One region of the Actinomadura keratinilytica genome, then DNA from elsewhere that is predicted to be linked to it. Evidence: riboswitches for the same ligand, from Rfam matches in the RefSeq annotation. Region 1 holds a riboswitch; each other region holds the start of a gene.
The links. A riboswitch is a leader RNA that binds a small molecule or an ion and turns the genes downstream of it on or off. The one in region 1 is predicted to bind cyclic di-AMP.

Region 1 (4,191 bases):
CCTGGGCCGCTCCTGAACGTGCGGCGATCATGCTGTGACGCAACGCGACGTTGTGCCGAATATGCAGTGCAAGTAGTGACGAATCGGTTGTGACGGGTGTGCCCCCTCGCTAGTGTCGTCGGCTGATGTCATGGACGAGAGGGGCATAACCGACCGTGACCAGTCATATGACCGGGGCTCCCGCGGCGGACTCGCGAGGCCCACGGAACCTCTTCGGGGGGCGGCTCGCCCCCCGGCGCCTGGTGGCGACCGCCTGCCTCACCGTGGCGGCGTCCCTGACGGTGCCCATGGCGGCGGCGCACGCCGAGCCGACGCCGAGCGCGGCCGAAGCCCGTAAGAAGCTCACCAAGCTCAACGAGCAGGTCGAGCAGCTGGTCGAGAAGTACAACCAGGTCGGCGAAGAGCTCAAGATCGCCAAGCGCAAGCTGAAGGCGACCAAGAAGGCCGGCGCGGACGAGCAGAAGACCTTCAACGAGCTGCGCCAGAAGATCGCCGAGATGGCGGCCGCCGCGTACAAGAACGGCGACACCGGCGGCGTCGTCGGGTTCGCCGCGGCGGACGACCCGCAGAAGATCCTCGACCAGTCCGCGGTCATCTCGCACCTGTCCCGCAACCGCAGCTCGGAGCTGGACCAGTTCCTGGCCTCGACGCAGCGGCTGCGCCGGGAGCAGGCGCAGGCCCAGGCGGCCTACGACGAGGTCGTCAAGAAGGCCAAGGAGCTGAAGCAGAAGAAGGCCGAGGTCGAAAAGTCGATCGCGGCGCAGAAGAAGCTGCTGGCCAAGCTGGGCGAGACCGCCGACAAGCCCGGCACGGGCAGCGGGGCCACCTACAACGGCCCGGCCAGCGGGTCGGCGCGCACGGCGATCCAGTTCGCCTACGCGCAGCTCGGCAAGCCGTACCAGTACGGCGCCGAGGGGCCCAACTCCTACGACTGCTCGGGGCTGACGATGCGGGCCTGGGGCGCCGCCGGGGTGAACCTGCCGCGCGTCACCAACAGCCAGTACGCCGCCACCCGCCGCGTGTCGTTCGACGCGCTGCAGCCCGGCGACCTGGTGTTCTTCAACAACCTCGGGCACGTGGGGCTGTACATCGGCGGCGGCAACATGATCCACGCGCCGCGCACCGGGAAGAACGTGGAGATCGTTTCGATCACCTCGGGCTACTACCGGACGAACTTCTACGGCGCCGGGCGGGTCTGACGGCCCGCGCCCCTCGTCCCGCCCCGTTCTCCCGGCTACGGTCCAGGTCGGACGCGCTCCGACCTGGACCGTAGATCTTTTTGTCGGGTATTTGCCTATCCGTTGCTCTTTGGTACTTTGTGACCGCTTACGACGCCAGCCAGGCGCCGTACCGGCACCGACGTCGAGACGTCGCCTGCGGCACCCGCCAGGTGCCGCGCCCCCGCAGCGGCACACCGTGCCGCGTCTCTCCTCCGCGGCATCCGCCAGATGCCGTCCCCCGCTCGCCGGTCCCAGGCCGTACGTGCGCACGCCCCGGTGTGCATGGCGCCGGTAGCGCGCCACGGAGGCCCGCACGGGCCCGGCCGGACGGATCCCGCCCCCGGGGGCCGTCCACATCGCAAGTCCCGAACAAGTTCATCGCCGCTTGACCGCCGAGTCCGCCCCTGCGCCAGGGGTGGAGCCGGGGACCCACCGAGCCGGCGCCCGCGGGCCCGTCCCACGGGCCGTGGCCGGCTCCGGGGTGAATCGGCGCCCGTTCCCCGCCCCCGGAAAGCGAGGGGATGCGCGCCGTAGGTCGACTTCCACGACCGAACCCGTCAGCTAACCCGGTAGGCGTCTGGAAGGAGTGAGCGCCACCTGAGAACTCTCCTCGACAGCAGCGACCGCCGTCCCGGTATTCCGGCGGTCTGCATCTTGCCGGGTCCATGACGGACCGAACCTCAGTCTCTTGTGCGGCGTGGCCGTCCCCGACGGGCGGCCACGCCGCTTCGTCCTGCGCCCGGGTCCCCCCGCGTGCGCGGCACCCCCGCATAGGATCGCGCGCATGAAGGACGACGACGGCCGCCCCGAGAGCGACGGGCCATCGCCCCGCCGGGTCTCGCGCCGCGCCGCCGTCATCGCCGCTGCCGCCGCCTTGGCGGGATGCCTCCTGGCGGAACTCGGCCTGACCGCCGCCGGGCCCGACGCGCCCGCCCGCACCACGGTCTCCGCAACGCCCACCGCCGTACCCGACGGGCGCGCGGTCGCGGCCGTCCTGGCCAACCGGACGCGCGCCGTACGCGAACGCGACCGCACCGCCTTCATGGCCACGGTCGCCACCGCCCCGGCCGCGTACCGCGACGCCCAGGGCCGCCTGTTCGACAACCTGCTCCGGCTCCCGCTGGCGTCGTGGAGCGAGACGCTCGACCGCCTCGAACCCGGCTCCGCCGTGGCCCGCGTGCGGCTGAGCTACCGTCTGCGCGGCTTCGACGACGCCCCCGTCGTCCGCACCCGGTACCTGACGTTCGCGCCGCGTGCGGGCTCCTGGACGATCGTGGGCGACGGTTCCGCGCGCGGCCTGGCCGACGACGGCGACATCTTCGACGGCGGCGCGCTCACCGTCGTGCGGGGCGACCACACCCTCGTGGTGGGCGACGGGCCGCGCCTGCGGGAGATCGCGCGCCGCCTGGACGCGGCCGTGCCCGTCGTCTCCGGCGTCGTGGGCACCGGCGGCGACGGGGCGGGCCGCGGCCGGCGGCGCACCGTCGCGCTGGTGCCCGCGGACGCCCGGCTGGCCTCCGCGCTGGCCGGGCCGTCGCAGGACCTCGACCGGATCGCCGCCGTCGCGACCGTGGCGCCCACCGCCGAGGGGCCCGGCGCCGACCGCGTGGTCGTGTCCCCCGCCGCCTTCGCCCGCCTGAACGAGCTGGGCCGCGACGTCGTGCTGACGCACGAGCTGACCCACGTGGCCACCGGCGGCGCCCGCGACGGCCGCACCCCGCTGTGGCTGATCGAGGGCCTGGCCGACTACGTCGGCTACCTGCGGGCCGACGTGAGCGTCCGGTCGGCGGCCCGCGAGCTGCGCGCCGACGTCGCCGCCGGGCGGCTGCCCGACGGGCTGCCCGGCCGCGCCGACTTCGACGGCTCCTCGCCGCGGCTGTCGCAGTCCTACCAGGAGGCGTGGCTGGCGTGCCGGATGATCGCCGAGCGGTACGGTGAGGCCACGCTGGTCCGGCTCTACCGGGCCGCCGGCCGCATGCCGGAGGACACCGCGCTGCGCGAGACACTGGGCGTCGACCGGGACCGCCTCACCGCGCTGTGGCGCGACTACCTCCGCGAGGAGCTGGGCTGACGGTACGGAACCGGGCGACGAGACCGGGCGACGGGGCAGGGCCGGCGGCACCGGGCGGGCGGCGAGACGGGCCGGACGGCGGGACGGCGTGTGCGGAGGCGAGGCAGTGAGCGGCGAACGCGGCGAGAACACGGCGGACGCTCCGGCGCGGGCGGACCGGGCGGAGGACCCTCGGCCCCGGACGGCGCAGGCCGACCGGGGGCGCACCAGGCCGCGGACCGCGGCGGCCATCGCGTCGGTGGCGCTGTTCGCGGCCGTGGGCGTCGTGCTGGCGGTCACCACGCCGTGGAACCCGCTGCCCGGACGCGTCCCCGGCGGGCACACCGCCCCCGACCCGGCCCTCGACTTCACCCCCGCCGAGATCGAACGGTCCCGGGCGTTCGACGCGGCCCTGGCCCCGCCCGCGTACGCGGGGCTGCTCGTCGGCCTCGCCCTCGTGCTCGTCCTGGGGCTGACGCCGCTGGGCGCGCGGCTGCTGGACCGGGCGACGGCGCGGGCGCCGTGGTGGCCGCTGCGCACGGCCGCGGCGGCGCTGGCGCTCACCGCGGCCGTGCGGCTGGCCGGACTGCCGTTCGACGCCTGGAGCGAGTCGGTGCTGCACCGCTACGGGCTGTCCACCCAGTCGTGGCCGTCGTGGCTGACCGACCAGCTCAAGTCGCTGGGCGTCACCTGGGTGATCTGGACGGTGGCGCTGGCGCTGCTGTACCTGCTGATGCGGCGCTTCCCCCGCTGGTGGTGGACCGGGGCCGCGGCGGGCGGGTTCCTGCTGGTCGTCGGCGCGTCGTTCGTGTACCCGGTGGCGGTCGAACCGCTGTTCAACAGGTTCCACTCGCTGCCCGCCGGCCCGCTGCGCAGCGAGCTGCTGGCGATGGCCGAACGCGACGGCGTCCCGGTGACGGA
Region 2 (4,191 bases), on a different contig from region 1:
GAAGAATCCTCGTCACCGGTGCGGTCACGGCCGGTCTGGTCGTCGTCGCCGCGCCGCTCTCCCTCGCCGCCGTCCCCGAGCCCGTCCGGGTCCAGGTGACGGCCGCGCAGGGCACCCCCGTTCCGGGCAAGTACATCGTCACGCTCAAGGACGGCGCCTCGGCGGCGACCACCGCCGGGCAGGTGAAGGCCGGATCCGTCCAGCGGTTCGGAGGCGCGCTCAACGGCTTCGCCGCCAAGCTCAGCGCCGCGCAGCTGGACAAGCTGCGCCGCAACCGCAACGTCGCCGCGATCGAGCAGGACCAGATCTACCGGGCCACCACCACGCAGAAGTCGCCCGCGTGGGGGCTGGACCGCATCGACCAGCGCAAACTGCCGCTGTCGAAGTCGTACTACTACAAGAACACCGGCAAGGGCGTGAACGCCTACGTGATCGACACCGGCATCGCGTGGTCGCACCCGCAGTTCGAGGGCCGCGCCAAGTCGGTGTGGAAGGCCCCGTCCTTCAGCAGCGGCTGGGACTGCAACGGGCACGGCACGCACGTGGCGGGCACGATCGGATCCAAGACCTACGGGGTGGCCAAGAAGGTCAACCTGCGGTCGCTGCGCGTGCTGGACTGCGAGGGCTACGGCACGGTGTCGGACATCATCGCCGCCGTCGACTGGCTGCGCAAGAACGCCGTCAAGCCCGCGGTCGCCAACCTGTCGCTCGGCGGCAAGAAGTCCACCGCGCTCAACACGGCCGTGACGAACCTGTCCAAGTCGGGCGTCTTCGTCGCCGTCGCGGCGGGCAACGAGAACCGGAACGCCTGCAACGTCTCCCCGGCGAGCGCCGGATGGGTGCAGGCGGTCGGCGCGACCACCGTCTACGACAACCGCGCCGCCTTCTCCAACTACGGCGGCTGCGTGGACATCTTCGCGCCCGGCTACGGCATCAAGTCGACCTACCTCGGCGGCAAGACGGCCACGATGACCGGCACGTCCATGGCGTCCCCGCACGTCGCCGGGGCGGCGGCGCTGTACCTGCAGTCGCACCGCAGCGCCACGTTCCCGACCGTGCAGAAGTGGCTGAACGGCAACGCCACCAAGAACCGCCTCAAGCGCATGCCGAAGGGCACGCCCAACCGGCTGCTCTACAAGGGCACCGCTTGACCGCAGCCGCACCTCGGCTTGGGACCCCCGCCCGCCCGGGCGGGGGTCCCGCTGTGCGCGCCCCCGACGCGCTACGCTGCGGGGCGGCGGTGCGTCTCGTCTCGCAGTCCCGGCCATCCAAGGTTTCCCTTGGGTCTAATCTTGGCCAAGACCCGACCGGTTCCTTACAGTAGCCTTCGCCCACTGGGGGTGGGCATGATCGCAAACCGATCTGCAGGCTGGCCGAGCCAGCCGAATCCCGCGGCCGTACTACGGCACGGGAACCGGGGACCCAAGCGCCGGGCGGCCAGCCAGGTCACGTCGGCACCGGGGTGAATTCGCGGCTCCGCCGCGATAGGGCGGACTCCCGGCCCGAACCCGTCAGCTAACCCGGTAGGCGTCACAGGAGAGGAGACGACGTGGAGAGCCCGAGCTCCACCCGCCCACGTCATGCCGTGCGGATGCGGCGCCCCGCCTTGGCTCTCGCCGTCACCGCGGCGGCCGTCTTGGTGACGTCGGCGGGCATGGCGCCCGCCCAGGCGGACCCGGGTGACACCGGCCGGCTGACCAAGCTGAACAAGCAGATCGCCCAGCTCGACAAGGAGTACGGCGGCGACCTGGCCAAGCTGAAGGACGCCCAGTACGGCATCCAGAAGGCCCGGCAGAAGCAGCGCCTGCTCCAGCGGGACCTCGACAGCGCGCGCACCATCGTGGCGCAGATGGCGGCCACCCAGTACATGACGGGCACCACCGACCCGGCCGTGGCGGTGCTGGCCAGCGACGACCCCGACAACGTGCTCAACAACGCCAGCCTGGCCAGCCATGTGGCGTCCAATCAGGCGGCCAAGGTGCGCCAGATCGAGCAGCTGGTGACCGAGCAGAAGAAGGCGCGCGAGGAGTACGAGAAGAAGGTCCAGGAGCTGGAGAAGGACATCGCCGAACTGCGCACGCAAAAGCGCAAGGTCCAGGCGCTGATCAAGAAGTTCAAGCCCGAGTCCCCCAGCTCCGGGATGGGCGGGGTCACCCCCCGCATGCTGAACGTCAAGAACACCATCGACATCGAGTTCGGCCCGTTCCCGATCATCGGCTGCGTGCGGATGACCGGCGACCCGCAGGACCACGCCACCGGACGCGCCTGCGACTTCATGGTCAGCACCGGCGGCACGATGCCGTCGGCGAGCGGCAAGGCCCTCGGCGACCGCACGGCCCAGTACGCCATCTCCAACGCCAACCGCCTGGGCATCAAGTACGTGATCTGGCGGCAGCGCATCTACGACATGCGCAGCCCCGGCTGGCGCACCATGGAGGACCGCGGCGGCATCACCGCCAACCACTACGACCACGTCCACATCTCGGTGTTCTGAGGACGTTCGGGCGACCGCGCCCGGAAACGGCGAAGGCCGCCGTCCGCTTCGCAGCGGGCCGGCGGCCTTCTCTCGTCGTGCGGGTCGGCGGCGCGGGTCAGTCGTTGGCGTAGCTGGGGACGATGTGCTCGTGCGTCTCGCGCAGTTCGGCGAGCGGGATGGAGAACAGCTCCTGCGGCTGCCCGTCGGCGCCGCGCGCGGAGATGTGCAGCGCGTCGCCGCCCGTCACGCCGAGCTGGGTGACCGGGACCCCGGCGGCCTCGCACAGCGCCGCCAGACGGCCCTCGGAGCCCGGCCGGACCGCCACCACGGCGCGGGCCACCGACTCGCTGAACAGCGACACGAACGGATCGCCGGGCAGCGTGATCCGGGCGCCCAGCCCGCCGCGCAGGCACGACTCGACCAGCGCCTGCGACAGGCCGCCGTCGGACAGGTCGTGCGCCGCCGACAGCAGGCCCTCGCGGGCCGCCGCGACCAGCACCGAGGCCAGCGCGACCTCGGCGGGCAGGTCCACCTTCGGCGGCAGGCCGCCCAGGTGCCCGTAGACGACGTGCGCCCACTCCGAGCCGCCGAACTCCTCGCGGGTCTGGCCCAGCAGCGCCAGCGTGGCGCCCTCGCTGCTGAACGCGATGCCGACGCGGCGCCGCACGTCGTCGTGCACGCCCAGCACGCCCACGACCGGCGTCGGGTTGATCGGCGTGGTGCCGGTCTGGTTGTAGAAGCTGACGTTGCCGCCGGTGACCGGGGTGCCCAGGTAGCGGCAGGCGTCCGCCAGCCCCTCGACGGCGCGGGCGAACTGCCACATCACGCCCGGGTCCTCGGGGGAGCCGAAGTTCAGGCAGTTGGTGACCGCGAGCGGGCGGGCGCCGGTGGCGGCGACGTTGCGGTACGCCTCCGACAGGGCCAGCTGCGCGCCCGAGTACGGGTCGAGGCGGGTGTAGCGGCCGTTGCCGTCCAGCGACAGCGCGATGCCCAGGCCCGACTCGTCGTCCACCCGCAGCACGCCCGCGTCCTCGGGCATGGCCAGGACGGTGTTGCCCAGCACGTACCGGTCGTACTGCGAGGTCACCCAGGTCTTGCTCGCCAGGTTCGGCGACCCGGCCAGCCACAGCACGGTGCGGCGCAGCTCGTCGGCGGTGCTCGGGCGGGTCAGCCGGCCCGGGGTGTCGGACTGCAGCGCGGCCAGGTCGGCCGGCGGCTCGTACGGCCGGTGGTAGACCGGGCCCTCGTCGGCGGCGGTGCCCGGCGGAATGTCGACGATCTTCTCGCCGCGCCAGGTCATCACCAGCCGGCCGGTGTCGGTGACCGCGCCGATCACGGTGGCGGGGATCTCCCACTTGGCGCAGATCTCCAGGAACCGGTCCACCTTGGCGGGCTCGACCACCGCCATCATGCGCTCCTGCGACTCGCTCATGAGGATCTCCTCGGGGCGCAGGGTCGCATCGCGCAGCGGGACGGAGTCGAGCTCGATGTGCATGCCGCCGGTGCCCGCGGCCGCCAGCTCGGTGGTGGCGCACGACACCCCGGCCGCGCCGAGGTCCTGGATGCCGACCACCAGGTCCTCGCGGAACAGCTCCTGGCAGCACTCGATCAGCAGCTTCTCCATGAACGGGTCGCCGACCTGCACGCTGGGCCGCTTGGCCTGCGACTCCTCGTCGAAGGTGGCCGAGGCCAGCACCGAGGCGCCGCCGATGCCG
Region 3 (4,191 bases), on a different contig from region 1:
TGCGTCAAAGGCGCACGCACCCCGCCCACTCGCAGGGGGGCGTGGGCCAGGGTGGAGCCGGGCTCCGGTACGCCACGCGGCAGGTCTGACCGGCGCGGCGGCGCGGGTCAGGCGTTGCGCTTGGTGCGGGCGCGGATGCGTTCGCGCTCCTTGGCGTCCAGGACGACCTTGCGCAGGCGCACGGCGGACGGGGTGACCTCGACGCACTCGTCCTCGCGGATGAACTCCAGGGCCTGCTCCAGGCTCAGCGGGCGCGGGGGCGTCAGCGTCTCCGTCGCCTCGGCGGTGGACGAGCGGATGTTGGTCTTCTGCTTCTCCTTGCAGATGTTGACGTCCATGTCATCGGCGCGGGAGTTCTCACCGACGATCATGCCCTCGTAGACCTCGGTGCCCGGGCCGACGAAGAAGGTGCCGCGCTCCTGCAGGTTGATGAGGGCGTAGGCGGTGGCGGCGCCGGAGCGGTCGGCGACCAGCGAGCCGGTGGGGCGGGTGCGCAGCTCGCCGAACCACGGCTCGTAGCCCTCGAAGACGTGGTGGGCGATGCCGGTGCCGCGGGTCTCGGTGAGGAACTCGGTGCGGAACCCGATCAGGCCGCGCGCCGGGACCAGGAACTCCAGCCGGATCCAGCCGGTGCCGTGGTTGGTCATCTGCTCCATGCGGCCCTTGCGGACGGCCAGCAGCTGGGTGACGGCGCCCAGGTGCTCCTCGGGGATGTCGACGGTGAGCCGCTCGACGGGCTCGTGCTTCTTGCCGTCGATCTCCTTGGCGACGACCTGGGGCTTGCCGACGGTCAGCTCATAGCCCTCGCGGCGCATGTTCTCCACCAGGATGGCCAGGGCCAGCTCGCCGCGGCCCTGCACCTCCCAGGCGTCGGGGCGGTCGGTGGGCAGCACCCGGATGGACACGTTGCCGACCAGCTCGCGGTCCAGGCGGTCCTTGACCAGCCGGGCGGTGACCTTGGTGCCCTTCTCCCGGCCGGCCAGCGGCCCGGTGTTGGTGCCGATCGTCATGGAGATCGCGGGCTCGTCCACGGTGATCAGCGGCAGCGGGCGCGGGTCGTCCGGGTCGGCGATGGTCTCGCCGATCATGATGTCGGGGATGCCGGCGATGGCGATGATGTCGCCGGGCCCGGCCTCCTCGGCGGGCTTGCGCTCCAGCGCCTCGGTCATCAGCAGCTCGCTGACCCGCACCCGCTCGACGCTGCCGTCGCGGCGGCACCAGGCGACCTGCTGGCCCTTCTTGATGGTGCCTGCGTGCACCCGGCACAGCGCGATGCGGCCGAGGTAGCTGGAGGCGTCCAGGTTGGTGACGTGCGCCTGCAGCGGGCTGTCGGGGTCGTAGGACGGCGCCGGCACGGTGTCCCTGATCACCTGGAAGAGCGGTTCCAGGTCGGGCGAGTCGGGCAGCTCGCCGTTGCCGGGGGCCTGCAGGGACGCCCGGCCGGCGCGGCCGGAGGCGTAGACGATGGGGAACTCGATCTGCTCGTCGTCGGCGCCGAGGTCCATGAACAGCTCGTAGGTCTCGTCGACGACCTCGGCGATGCGGGCGTCCGGCCGGTCGGTCTTGTTGATCACCAGGATGACCGGCAGCCGGGCCTCCAGGGCCTTGCGCAGCACGAACCGGGTCTGCGGCAGCGGGCCCTCGCTGGCGTCCACCAGCAGCACCACCCCGTCCACCATGGACAGGCCGCGCTCGACCTCGCCGCCGAAGTCGGCGTGGCCGGGGGTGTCGATGATGTTGATGGTGAGCCCGCCGTGCCGGACGGCGGTGTTCTTGGCCAGGATCGTGATGCCCTTCTCCCGCTCCAGGGCGTCGGAGTCCAGCACGCGCTCGTTGACGTCCTGGTTCGCGCGGAACGCCCCGGACTGCCAGAGCATGGCGTCGACCAGCGTCGTCTTGCCGTGGTCGACGTGGGCGACGATCGCGACGTTCCGGAGGTCGTCGCGGGTGGAGATGGGCATGCGCTTCTCGCTCTGGTGAAGGTGCAGGGAGTCGCCGCGGAGCCGCGGCCGTCTGCGATTCTACTTGCCGGTCCGTACCGCCCCGGCGAACCGCGCAGCCCTTTATCCCATATGCCCTGGTTGCCGGGTTTTGCGGTTTATTTGTACTCTCTCCGGACCCGGCCGTCTCGGAGCCCGCCGGACCACTGCGCGGGCTGCGGCCGGACCGCCGAATCCCCTCGCGGGGAGCCGGGGAACCACATCCCGGGGCGCCGCCGCCCCCGGGACTCGGGGTGAATCGACGCAGGTCGCACCGTCACCGCGGTGACGCGCGCCCGCGTCGTAGGGCGAACTCCCGGCCCGAACCCGTCAGCTAACCCGGTAGGCGGATGAGGAGAGGAGTGCACGACCTTGCCCCCCGGTCACCGTCCACGGCGTGTCGCCGTGTCCGCCCTCACCGCGGCCGCCGCGGCCTCCGTCGCCCTCGGCTGGGCCGTCGCCCCCGCCGCCGCGACCGCCCCGCCCGCCGCGCCGCGCCTCGCCGACCCCGGCCGCCCCAGCGAGAGCGAACTGCGCAAGCAGCTGGACGCGCTGAACACCGAAGCCGAGAAGCTCACCGAGCAGTACAACAAGACGCGCGTCGAACTGGGCAGGGCCCGGCGCGCCGAACGCGCCGCCGCCCGGACCGCCGCCGCGCTGGAGCGGCAGGCCGCCCCCGCCCGCGCCCAGCTCGGCAAGCTCGCCGCCGCCAACTACATGAGCGGCGGCCCCGACACGCTGTTCTTCTCCTCCGGCGACGCCAGGACCCTGTCGGCGTCGGCCTACCTGGTGCAGAACCAGACCGCCGCGCTGGGACGCCTGCAGGCGCAGATCGACCGGGCCGACCAGGCGAAGCGCGAGGCCGCCGCGAAGACGGCGCAGGTGCAGCGCGCCGCCGCCCAGGCGCAGACCGCCCGCAGCGCCGCCAAGGCCAAGGTCGAGGAGGTCGAAAAGCGGCTCGACAAGCTCACCACGACCAAGGCCAGGGACCCCCGGACCGGCCTGACGGCCACCATCAAGGGCTCCGGGCTGCCCGCCAAGATGGCGCGCAAGGCCTACTCCAAGCTCGGCAGCCCGTACGTGTGGGCCGCGGCCGGCCCGAACAGCTTCGACTGCTCGGGCCTGGTGGTGTGGGCGTACGCGCAGGTCGGCAAGAAGGGCCTGCCGCACTACACCGGCGCCCTCTACGAGCTGGGCCGCAAGGTCGACCGCAGCGAACTGCGCTCGGGCGACCTGGTCTACTTCGGCAGCGACCTGCACCACATGGGGATCTACCTGAGCGGCGGCAAGTACCTGCACGCCCCGCAGACCGGCGACGTCGTCAAGATCTCCAAGCTGTCGGACCGCTCCGACTACGCGGGCGCCAACCGCATCTCCTGACCCGGCGCGGGACGGGGAGCCGACGGCCTACGGCGCGCCGCGCAGGTAATGGCGGTAGCGCTCGACCAATTCGGCGGTGGGCAGGTCCGGCCAGCGGGTGAGCGCCCCGGTGGCCCGGTCGACGACCAGCAGGCCGTTGCCGCCGGGGACGGGCCGGGCGACGAATCCCTCGGCGAACTCCTCGATGACCAGCGGCACCCCGCGCGACCCCAGGTACGCGTCCGCCCGCCGCCACGCCTCCGCGCGGTCCACGGCCGCCGGACGGACCGCATATGCTGCGAAGACGTCCGCGATGGCCTTGAGCGTCGAGCAGGCGGACGTGCCGCAGGCCCGGCAGACCTCGTGGCCGTACGGGTCCGTGCCCGGCCGGTGCCTGTCCAGGACGGCGCTCAGCCCGGCCGCGCAGCCGAGTGTCAGCCGCCGCGCCTCGCGCACGAAGGTGCGGGTCTGCCAGTCCGCCCGGCCGTCGCCCGCGACCGTGTGGATCGCGCGGACGTCGGCCCGCATCGCGATCAGCATCACCGAGTCGACCCGGTCCTGGAGCCTGCCGTGCTGAGCCGCCAGTCCGCCGTTCACGCGGCCTTCTCCTCGGTGAAGACTGCGGTCACGGTGCGGCCCTCGGCGTTGCCGTGCCAGCCCCAGGTGTCGGCCAGCAGGGCGAGGGTCCGCAGGCCGCGCCCGGTCTCGGCCCACTCGGACGCGTCCGCCGGGACGGGCACGCCCGGGCCGCCCTGGTCGGCGACCGACACCGCGACCTGGCCGTCGCACCGCAGGACTTCGACGGTGAACGAGCCGCCGTCCTGGCCGGACCTGGTGTGGCGGAGCGCGTTGG

Region 2: it holds a riboswitch for cyclic di-AMP, as region 1 does, so the genes downstream of both, ABD879_RS04785 (coiled-coil domain-containing protein) here and ABD879_RS14505 (hypothetical protein) in region 1, are expected to answer to the same signal.
Region 3: it holds a riboswitch for cyclic di-AMP, as region 1 does, so the genes downstream of both, ABD879_RS20075 (C40 family peptidase) here and ABD879_RS14505 (hypothetical protein) in region 1, are expected to answer to the same signal.

What each region holds. Positions count from the first base shown of each region.
Region 1 is NZ_BAABDO010000036.1:44,348-48,538, forward strand. Features, by position in the region: gene ABD879_RS14495 (NYN domain-containing protein) at 1-16, shown strand, start outside; gene ABD879_RS14500 (C40 family peptidase) at 243-1,199, shown strand; cyclic di-AMP (ydaO/yuaA leader) riboswitch at 1,601-1,811, shown strand; gene ABD879_RS14505 (hypothetical protein) at 2,005-3,291, shown strand; gene ABD879_RS14510 (M48 family metallopeptidase) at 3,398-4,191, shown strand, end outside.
Region 2 is NZ_BAABDO010000008.1:84,774-88,964, forward strand. Features, by position in the region: gene ABD879_RS04780 (S8 family peptidase) at 1-1,151, shown strand, start outside; cyclic di-AMP (ydaO/yuaA leader) riboswitch at 1,371-1,546, shown strand; gene ABD879_RS04785 (coiled-coil domain-containing protein) at 1,550-2,494, shown strand; gene purL (phosphoribosylformylglycinamidine synthase subunit PurL) at 2,592-4,191, opposite strand, start outside.
Region 3 is NZ_BAABDO010000065.1:25,951-30,141, forward strand. Features, by position in the region: gene typA (translational GTPase TypA) at 108-1,961, opposite strand; cyclic di-AMP (ydaO/yuaA leader) riboswitch at 2,158-2,344, shown strand; gene ABD879_RS20075 (C40 family peptidase) at 2,385-3,359, shown strand; gene ABD879_RS20080 (hypothetical protein) at 3,387-3,935, opposite strand; gene ABD879_RS20085 (ATP-binding protein) at 3,932-4,191, opposite strand, start outside.